Regions from separate parts of the uncultured Flavobacterium sp. genome, predicted to be linked through region 1. Evidence: riboswitches for the same ligand, from Rfam matches in the RefSeq annotation. Region 1 holds a riboswitch; each other region holds the start of a gene.
What was found. A riboswitch is a leader RNA that binds a small molecule or an ion and turns the genes downstream of it on or off. The one in region 1 is predicted to bind cobalamin.
Positions count from the first base shown of each region.

Region 2: another riboswitch for cobalamin. It lies ahead of WN975_RS14420 (TonB-dependent receptor); the one in region 1 lies ahead of WN975_RS21520 (DUF5074 domain-containing protein).
Region 3: another riboswitch for cobalamin. It lies ahead of WN975_RS04050 (TonB-dependent receptor); the one in region 1 lies ahead of WN975_RS21520 (DUF5074 domain-containing protein).

Region 1 is NZ_OX638201.1:5,171,367-5,174,563, forward strand. It holds gene WN975_RS21515 (MFS transporter) at 1-1,203, opposite strand, end outside; cobalamin riboswitch at 1,447-1,641, shown strand; gene WN975_RS21520 (DUF5074 domain-containing protein) at 1,976-3,197, shown strand, end outside.
Region 2 is NZ_OX638201.1:3,533,094-3,536,290, reverse strand. It holds gene WN975_RS14420 (TonB-dependent receptor) at 1-1,685, opposite strand, end outside; cobalamin riboswitch at 1,712-1,915, opposite strand; gene cobC (alpha-ribazole phosphatase) at 1,983-2,519, opposite strand; gene WN975_RS14410 (adenosylcobinamide-GDP ribazoletransferase) at 2,504-3,197, opposite strand, start outside.
Region 3 is NZ_OX638201.1:930,039-933,235, reverse strand. It holds gene WN975_RS04050 (TonB-dependent receptor) at 1-1,195, opposite strand, end outside; cobalamin riboswitch at 1,493-1,729, opposite strand; gene WN975_RS04045 (LysM peptidoglycan-binding domain-containing protein) at 2,224-2,880, opposite strand.

The sequences.
Region 1 (3,197 bases):
AACTAAAAAAATTAAAGTCCATTCATCGCCGGAATTGATATTTATAGTGATAGTGCTTTGAGATTTTTTCTTATCAGCAAAGTCTGTTCTCTTTTCGATATACGAAGTTCCATCCGTATAGGTTTTTGAAATAGTGGTAATTATGTTATTATTTTTTGCTGTTTCAACATTTTGTGTGGTTTGTTCTACAATTTCAGATTTGTAACTTACATCCGTTGTATTGTACATCATTTTATAGATTGGTCTGTAGAATAAAATGGCAAGAAGCATTCCGCCCATCATAATATATTTTCGACCAACTTTGTCGCTCAGCCATCCAAAAACTATGAAAAATGGTGTTCCAATTAAAAGTGCAATTCCCAATAATCCATCAACTTGAGACGAATCTATATTCATCACAGTTTTCATAAAACTCATGGCGTAAAACTGTCCAGTATACCAAACAACGCCTTGTCCCATTGTAGCGCCAAACAATGCGAGTAATACAAATTTCAGATTGTATCGATTTCCAAAACTTTCTTTTAACGGATTTGTGCTCGTTTTTCCTTCTTTTTTTGCTTTAGCGAAGACAGGAGATTCGTCCATATTTTTCCGAATCAAATACGAGACACCAACCATTACAATAGAAACCCAAAACGGAACACGCCATCCCCAGGAATCAAAAGCTTCAGCAGAAAGCACGTTTTTAGTAGCAAGAATAACCATTAAGGAGATAAATAGACCAATTGTAGCGGTAGTTTGAATCCAGGAAGTCCAATATCCTTTTTGTCCAACCGGAGCATGTTCTGCAACATAAGTAGCTGCACCTCCATATTCGCCACCAAGAGCAAGTCCTTGTAATAAACGAAGAATCAAAACTAATAAAGGCGCAAGAAAACCAATAGTTTCATAACTGGGAATACAGCCAATTAAAAATGTAGAACCTCCCATTAATAATAAAGTCGCCATAAAAGTATATTTCCGACCAATGATATCGCCAAGTCTTCCAAAAAATAAAGCTCCAAAAGGACGAACTACAAATCCTGCCGCAAAAGTGGCTAACGTTGATAAAAAAGCCGCAGTAGGATTGTCACTTGGAAAGAATTTAGTGGAAATTACAACAGCTAAACTCCCAAAAATATAGAAATCGTACCATTCAATCATTGTTCCCATTGACGAGGCCGAAATTACTTTCCAAATGCCTTTTGTAGAATTTTTACTCATAAAATATTTTGTGTTTTTGATAATTAATTGAATAATTAAGTAACATTTTACGAATATATGAGATATTTTTTTATTTGTTCAATACTTTTTTAACAAAATTAGATCGATTATTGACTTTGTTTTTGTTCTATCAGTAAATGCCTAATAATTCGAAATAAATCATAGATTGAAGATTATAGATTGGGCTTTTAAATATAAAGGAGTGTTATTTTCTTAAGAAAGAAAACACTAGTTTTACAGCACAATTTTAAAACAGAAAATGGTTGTCATATTGAATAAATATTGACATTAAAAGGGAATTTGGTGTAACTCCAAAACTGTCCCGCAGCTGTAAGCTCATTAACTGAAGCCCTTTAATACGTCACTTTTCATTTTTTGAAAGGGAAGGCTGGGTGTAGGGAGCAAGTCAGAAGACCTGCCATTTTTATAGTAATAAATAGCTTTCGGGGATTGAAGCTTGAATTAAAACCAATACTTTTTCACTCTATGTGATAATGGTATTGTTTGGTTATTCTATTCTCGTAAGCCAAAAAAAGAGTTTATGAGATTTTTTTTCTGCAAATATGATATCGTAAAAACAATTTCCTGTTGGATGGTTTTCTTTCCGATACATGCTTTTTCTTCATTAAAAAAATCATTAAAACGTATCGTTGTACAAAATGTTTTGCTTTTTAAACAAAGGCAGACAGAAGTTTATTTTATAAAACTTTTGCTGAACACAAATTGTACATCGATTTAAAGATTTAAGTAATCTAATTTTAAATATTTAATGATGAAAAACCAATTTTTTACCAAGCAGTTACTTGCAATTGCTTCTTTAATGATCCTAACAGTTTCGTGTAATAATGACGACAATTTTACAGCAGCTCCGTCAATAAAAGGCGCACAACAATTAAAAGACACTTTAACTATTGGTAAAGCCCTAAAGTTAAGTTCGAAGTTAACAGATAGAAATAATGTTACTTACGAATGGGCTGTAGACGGAAAAGTTGTAGGATCTGATTCTACTTATGTTTTTAAACCAGAAACAAGAGGTGATTTTAAAGTTACAATGACAGCCAAAAATGATGGAGGAAAAACGTCTCTAACCTATAATGTTCTTGCATTAGGAACTTATGAAAATGGTTTTTTCATGATCAACGAAGGTTGGTACGGACACGGAACAGGAACAGTTGGGTTTTATAGATATGATACAAAAACTATTGAAGACAGTGTTTTTGTAAAAGCAAATCCAGGTAAAGATTTAAAACCAGAATCGTCTACATTAGAATTTGGAACGATCTTTAACAAAAAACTATTCTTAGTTTCTAAAGTTGGCGGACCAGTTGTTGTTACAGATGCGTACACACTTAAAGAAGAAAAAAGAATTCCAGCTCAAGGCGGAAACGATTGGCGTGCAGTAGTTGGTATTGATCAAAATCAAGCATTATTGACCTCTGGTAATGGTATATATAAGCTTAATCTGAATACAATGGCATTAAACGGACAAGTTGCTGGTGTTACAGGTCAGGTTGGAGATATTGTTAAAGTTGGTAATTATGTTTTTGCATTATCTGCTTCACAAGGAGTTATTGTTCTTAATGCTTCAACATTTGCAGTTGTAAAAACGATTCCGGCTATGGTTTTAGGATTTGCCGTTACGGATGATAAAAAAGTTTGGGCAGCGGGAGGTACAAACCTTATAAGTATAGATTCAGGTACGCTTACGGTAACAGAAATTCCGTTAGGTTTTCAAGCTTATGGAAGCTGGGGAGCATGGCATCCGGGATCTATTACGGCAGCCCAAAACAATGTTTTTATTGCTAAAAACGGAAGTTGGAGTGGTGGTAAACAAGTTTATAAATATACTGGTACGACCGCATCTTTGGCTACACCTTTTATTACTTTAACACAATCAAATATATTATATGGTTCAGGAATTGGTTACGATCGTCTGAAAAATACTTTGGTTGTAAATACAGTAAATGAAGGATTTGGAGCAAATTTCGCAATCA
Region 2 (3,197 bases), 1.6 Mb from region 1:
ATTATATCTTTCGGGTCATTATTTTCTGTTGTATAAACAAAACCATTAAACATAAATTGATAATAAGCTGAAATTCTATTTCTGGAATAAGAAACAGATCCGGTAACTTTATTTAACGGAACATAGAAAAGCTGCTTTTTGGTTTCGTCATTTTTTGAAGCCGTATAAGCATAAGTTGCATTTGCAGCGAAGATGTTTTTACCAAACTGTTTTTTCCAGCTTAATAATGTTTCAGCACCATAACTATTTACTTTATCTGTATTTTGTGGAGACCAAATACCGTTGCTTCCCGGAATCCATTGCAATAAATCTTTTATTTTCATGTAATAAAAGGTTTGAGTCAATGATATGTTTTTGAAAGTGAAAACATTACCAATTTCTGCCTGATAAGAACTTTCAGGTTTTAAATTTGGATTTCCGCCTTGTTCCCAATACAAATCATTAAAAGTCGGGATTCTGAAATTTCGGGATAAATTCAATTTCAGATTGTACAATTCATTAAATTGATACGAAGATCCTAAAGAGAATAGAAGAGGAGATTGATAATTGTCTGTAAACTCTTTTCGAATTCCGAATTCATTTTTCCAATCTGTCGAAATATCTTGTTTTACCAATAAAGCTGCCGAACTAATTTCTCTAACGTGATCTCCAAAACCAGTTCCGTAACCTTTAGTTCTGTTGTAATCCAGAACTCCGTTTATTTGTGTTGATTTCGAAATTTTATAACCTAAATCTGCTTTTGTGATAAAGCTTTCTGTTTTTCCATAAGTGAAAAAATTAACCGCATTATCAGGATAATATTGATAGTTTTCGAATATATATGCCGCTTTTAGATTAGTGGTAAATTTTCCATAATCACCGTCATATTCTAATAAGTTTCGGTTAAAACCATTTACATATCTGGTTTTAGTTTCCGTTTCAGATATTAAAGAAGTATTTCTGTCAGTATTAGAAGTTTGAGTGTATAATTTCAAACTATTTTTTGCATCAAATTTGTAACCAACATTTGCGCTCATAGTTATTACATCATACTGACCGTTTTGATTCCAGCGTTGTTCGCCTTTCCAGTTGTATTTATGGATGTATTTGTAATCATTTGTCGAACTGTTTTTTGAAAAGCCAATTTGTGCGCTCCATTTTTTATTCGAAATATTAGTTTTAAAATTGATTCCAATAGTATTGAAACTTCCGTAATCAAGTTTTAAATTAGTCTCAAACCGACTATAAAATGCCAAATCGTTGTTTAAATGTACAGTTCCTCCAACAGCTCCACTTCCGTAAAGTACACTTCCTCCACCAGCTTTTACGCTTATCGAATTATAATCAGAACCAGAAATAGTATTGAAATCAGTACTTCCGTTCATCTGAGAATTGATATTAATTCCGTTCCAGATTACCGCCGTTTGTGATGCTGTAGTTCCTCTAAAAGAGACTGTAGAAAGCATTCCACGCCCGTATTCTTTAAAATAAATAGTAGAATTAAAGTTTAAAAGATCCGTCAATAAAGCCTCATTTTTATTAATGACAGAATCATTAAGCTTTAAAACCGATTGTGAATTGGAGTATTTTTTAAGATTTGCGTCAGAAACTACAACTTCTTTCAATTTGGTAATAGAGTCGTTCTGCGCCGAAATAATTTGGCACAACAGGAATAAACAAAAAGCAAACCGTTTTTCTAAAGTCATAATTTCTAAACTCTTTTTCCCGAGAGCTCGATATTCGTTACAAAGGCAGGTCTCCTGGCTTGCGTCTTGTTGTTTACCTTCCCATTCGCCGGGGCGAGCAGTGGTTTTGTAGTTACAACAAGCATTCTTTTCAGAACAAAGCTTACAGTTGCGGGTACAGCTCAAGAATTTTTACTTGATTCCCTTTTAATGTGTTAAAAATGAACACAACCTTAATTTCGTGCAAAGATAAAGTTAAAATTATCGAATTTTCAAATTTGTTTCACTTTTTAAAACAAATTCTAAACAAAATGGCATTTAAAGTACTATTTTTATTACTTGACCAAATTCTACCTTGTTGTTGAAAGCATCTTTTAGTGGCAATGAAGTTTGATGACATAAAATGCTTCGTATAACGCCGGCATGCGCTACAATAATAATAGGATTTGTTATTTTTTTTGAAACCAGATCAGATAGAAAATTTTCAACTCTTTGATGTAATTCAATAAAAGATTCTCCGTTTGAAACCTTAATATTGACAAAATCTTCCATCCATGGATTAAGTTCTTCTTGTGGAATATTATCCCAGTTTTTCAATTCCCAATCGCCAAAATTCATTTCCATTAAACGTTCTTCTTTTTCAAAAGAAATAGTTTTGATATTCTTCTCAATATATTCAGCCAGAATAACACAGCGTTTTAAAGGACTTGAAAAAATAATAGCTTCTGAAGGTAATTGCGAAAGAATATTTTCGAAAACTAAATCAAAAGGTTCTGCCAAATCTACATCAGATTGTCCGTAGCAAATGCCTTTTTCGCAAACAGTTTCAGTGTGACGAACTAGATAAATTTCCATAGCAATAGAATACTTAAATAATAAACAACTTCACAAACCTGTTGTGTTGCACCAAGGCAATCTCCGGTATAACCATCAATCCATTTCTGGAAATAACGGGCTAAAAAATAACGCATTATAAAAACCGGAATTAAAGCCAGAAGAAATTTATATTGTAAATAGGAGAAAACCAACAAAGGAAGTAATCCGAAGAAAAATGATCCTGAAATTTCTTTCCAAGTATGTTTTTTAGCAATAGGCTTGCTTTTGCTCGAAGCATCATCACGAGAATATTCATGCGTGAAAATAATTGAAATTGCCGCCAAACGACTCAAAGCGTGAGCAGAAATAAATAAAAGGAAAATAAGAAGATAAGAGTTTTCACCATTGAAAAGCAAAATAGATTCTGAAAGCAATTTGAATTTCAGTAGAAAAAGTAAAACTAAACCAATTGCTCCATAAGCACCAATAGCGCTGTCTTTCATAATCATTAGGATTTTTTCTTTGGTCCAGCCTCCGCCAAAACCATCACAAACATCAGCAAATCCGTCTTCATGAAAAGCTCCTGTTGTTAATATCGAAGCAATAATAGCTAAGATTACAGCAGTTTCGACAGATAAAAAAAGTGAAAAAAGATAGAAGGTTAAAAAAGAAATACTTCCTACAATCCAACCAATGAAAGGGAAATATCGGGTTGCT
Region 3 (3,197 bases), 4.2 Mb from region 1:
TTGGCATTCTGAAAGATTCTTTATAAAATGCCCTAACTCTGAAATTTTTAGTATCGAAAGGTTGATAAGAAGCCGATACAACCGGACAAAAAACATGCTGACTGTCACCTTGCTGATAATATTTAACCTGTTCGTCGACATAAGCGCCTAACAAATTTGCCTGAATATCAAGCCTTGACCAATGCATTTCTGTAGACAATGCGCCCAAATAAGAATATCGGGTTGGATATGGAAATCGGTATAAATTAGCAGTAAGTGTATTGATCGAAAAATCTGTAGCCAGAGAAACTTTCCACCATTCCTTGATCGTATATTGATTTACAACAGAAGCATAAAATTCATTTTGATAATATTTATTATCCAGTGCGCCTTGCAATGTTTTATAATCAGGATCAATGTACCGATTATAATCTCTGCTGAATTTTATATTCGCAAGTAGTTCGTATTTCTTCGAAAATGAATTTTGAAAAGAACCATGAACAAAGAAGTTTCTGTCCCATTGTCGCTGCACATATTCATATTTATTGGCTAAAATCGCTCCCGGAAGTCCACGTTCAGAATCATAATAATAGGCTTTTAACGAAGCCTGACCCATAGTTCCAACTTTTGCCTGTAATGTTAATTCACTTCTTAAAGCCGTGATATCACCATTTTGCCTGACAGCCGTTGTATCATAACCATTCGTCTTTTGATATCTGTATTTATATTTTCCATCGGCTTTAAGCCATTCTGTACTTGCTGTAAGAGAGAAATTAGAGGATAATTTTTGTTGATACAGAAAAGAAGGATTAAAAAGTCCGAACGAACCTGTTTTTACGCCAACTCTTATTTTTGTAGTTCTTCCGGAGGAGAAATCAGGAATTTTTGTTTTTAAGAAAAGTGTATTCGAAGCGAAAAAACCACGCGCAGGCTGAAAAATAGTTGATTTTTGTCCGTTATACAATTCAATCGCTTCAATATTATCCAATGAATATTTTCCAAGATCTACTTGTCCGTTTTGCGCATTTCCAACGGTCATTCCGTCATAAAAAACCGCCGTATGAGCGCTTCCTAAACTTCTGACATTTATAGTTTTCAGACCGCCAATTCCGCCATAATCTTTCAATTGAACACCCGAAAAATAACGCACAGCATCTGCAACAGAAAGACTATTTAATTTTTCAAGCTGTTTTCCTGACAATATTTGGACAGGCATAGGAGATTCAACTTTAAATTCACGCTTGCTTGTGGTTACAATAACCTCATTCAATTGATGTTTCTTTAAAGAATCTAAGTCCTTATTATTTTTCAGAGGATTATCTTGTCCATACATCGGATTCAAAAATAAAATCCATGCAAGTACAAAAAATCCACTATGTATTAGACGCAAACGCCTATGTTCACATAAGTGCATAAAAAATACTCTATTTAACTAAATAGTTGTTAACGGTAAAATCGAAATCAAATGTTAGTTTGATATTTGTGTTTGTCTCAAAACTCTGGTCCACGAGAGTTTGAAATTATAAGCATTGGCAGGTCTCCTGACTTATTCCCATTTTGATCAGCCTTCCCACATTCAGAAAAAATGCAGTGGCAAAAGATTCGATTTCAAAAGCTTAAAAAAGCGATTGGATCAGTCAAAATGTTGCATGGAATTTACAGTAACGGGCTTGTCCAGGATTTGCACCTGATTCCCTCTTCGTCAGCTAAACTCGAAAAGAATAGCTAAACCATTGCGAGCGCAAAGATACATAAACACATCAGTTAATATCTAATTTCTTAAAAAAAACAAAAAACAGAAACCTATATAGTTAAAAATGAATATCTTAAAAATAAAACTAGATTATTAGATCCTGCCTTAGCTGGAGTTTTTATAAAATCAATCTGAGATGGCTTTAGCCAAAAATATCTAATTTGGCTAAAGCCTTATTGTTGCGTAAATTAAAAACCTCCAGCTAAAGCAGGAGGCTATTCAATAAATTTAGTACTCGATAAAGATTGGTGATTTTAATTACGGAGCTACTTGTGGAGATTTCTCCTCCGTCGAAATGACAAACTAGACGAAAATATTATTATGAAAACGACTGTCCTAGCCCCGATAGAAGTGGAAATCCTTTTGTGTCCGCTGCGGCGGACGCAAAAGATTGAAACGGATAGCGGGATTAGCTCCTAAAAAATAGTTTTTTCACAGAAATCGAAATGACAAAAACTTTGCGCCTTTGCGCCTTTGCGAGATTAATTATATCAAATTCCTGAGAATCTTCCCCATAAAGCATCTGCGCGATTAAAAACTGTTGGCACGGTTTCCAAAATTGAATCATTAAATTTCGAATAATTTCCGGAACTGCAATGAATCACTTTCTTCATTTTTTCGTTTTCAACTTCAGATACAATACCTACGTGACCAATTTTTGGACCTGCGCCGTAAACCACAATACATCCCACTTCGGGAATATTTAGTTTTTCAAAAATACCTGCGCTACTAATAACATCTTTTTCCATTGAATCCGTAAAGATCCATCCGCCATATTTTTGATAAAACGGAATTGTGGTCTTTCTGGATAATCCTAAAACCCAGCAAATAAAGCCGCTGCAATCGCATTCATTATTAGACGTTGGTAAAGCCAAAGAAGGATTTATTCCGCCCTCGCCTAACTTATACTTTATTTTTTTACCAACAGCCGTTCTTGCCTTTTGTATGAGTTTATTGGGACTTTCGGTTATAGGAATTACTTCCTTTTCAGGAACATCTTCTAAATTCGGAATTTGAATGAGCTGACCAATAAAAATATGATCGACATTTTTAATATTCTTATTAAATGCCAATACTAACTCAATAGAAATCGAAAACTTTTTAGCGATTTTTGACAACGTGTCGCCGGATTTTACTGTGTAGAACATAATTTGATTTTTTAGGGGTTACACTTAATTATTTCAAAATGATTCGGGGATGAATCTTTTTTACTACTATTAAAAAATAGAACCTCTATCAAAATACCTCTGTAGATTTTATTTGTAGTTAAAGGTTCTGCTTTTTAAAAACCTGATTAATTTTCGAATCAAATTTAATTCATTTACAGCGATCCAAATCAAGTATAAATACTTGTTTTTCAATTAACTAACAAAATAAAAATCAATATTTTATCAAACTGATTTACTTTGTTTAAGATGTTTTGAAATATCCCTAAAACCGCTTCCTTTGATAATTACTGGTTATT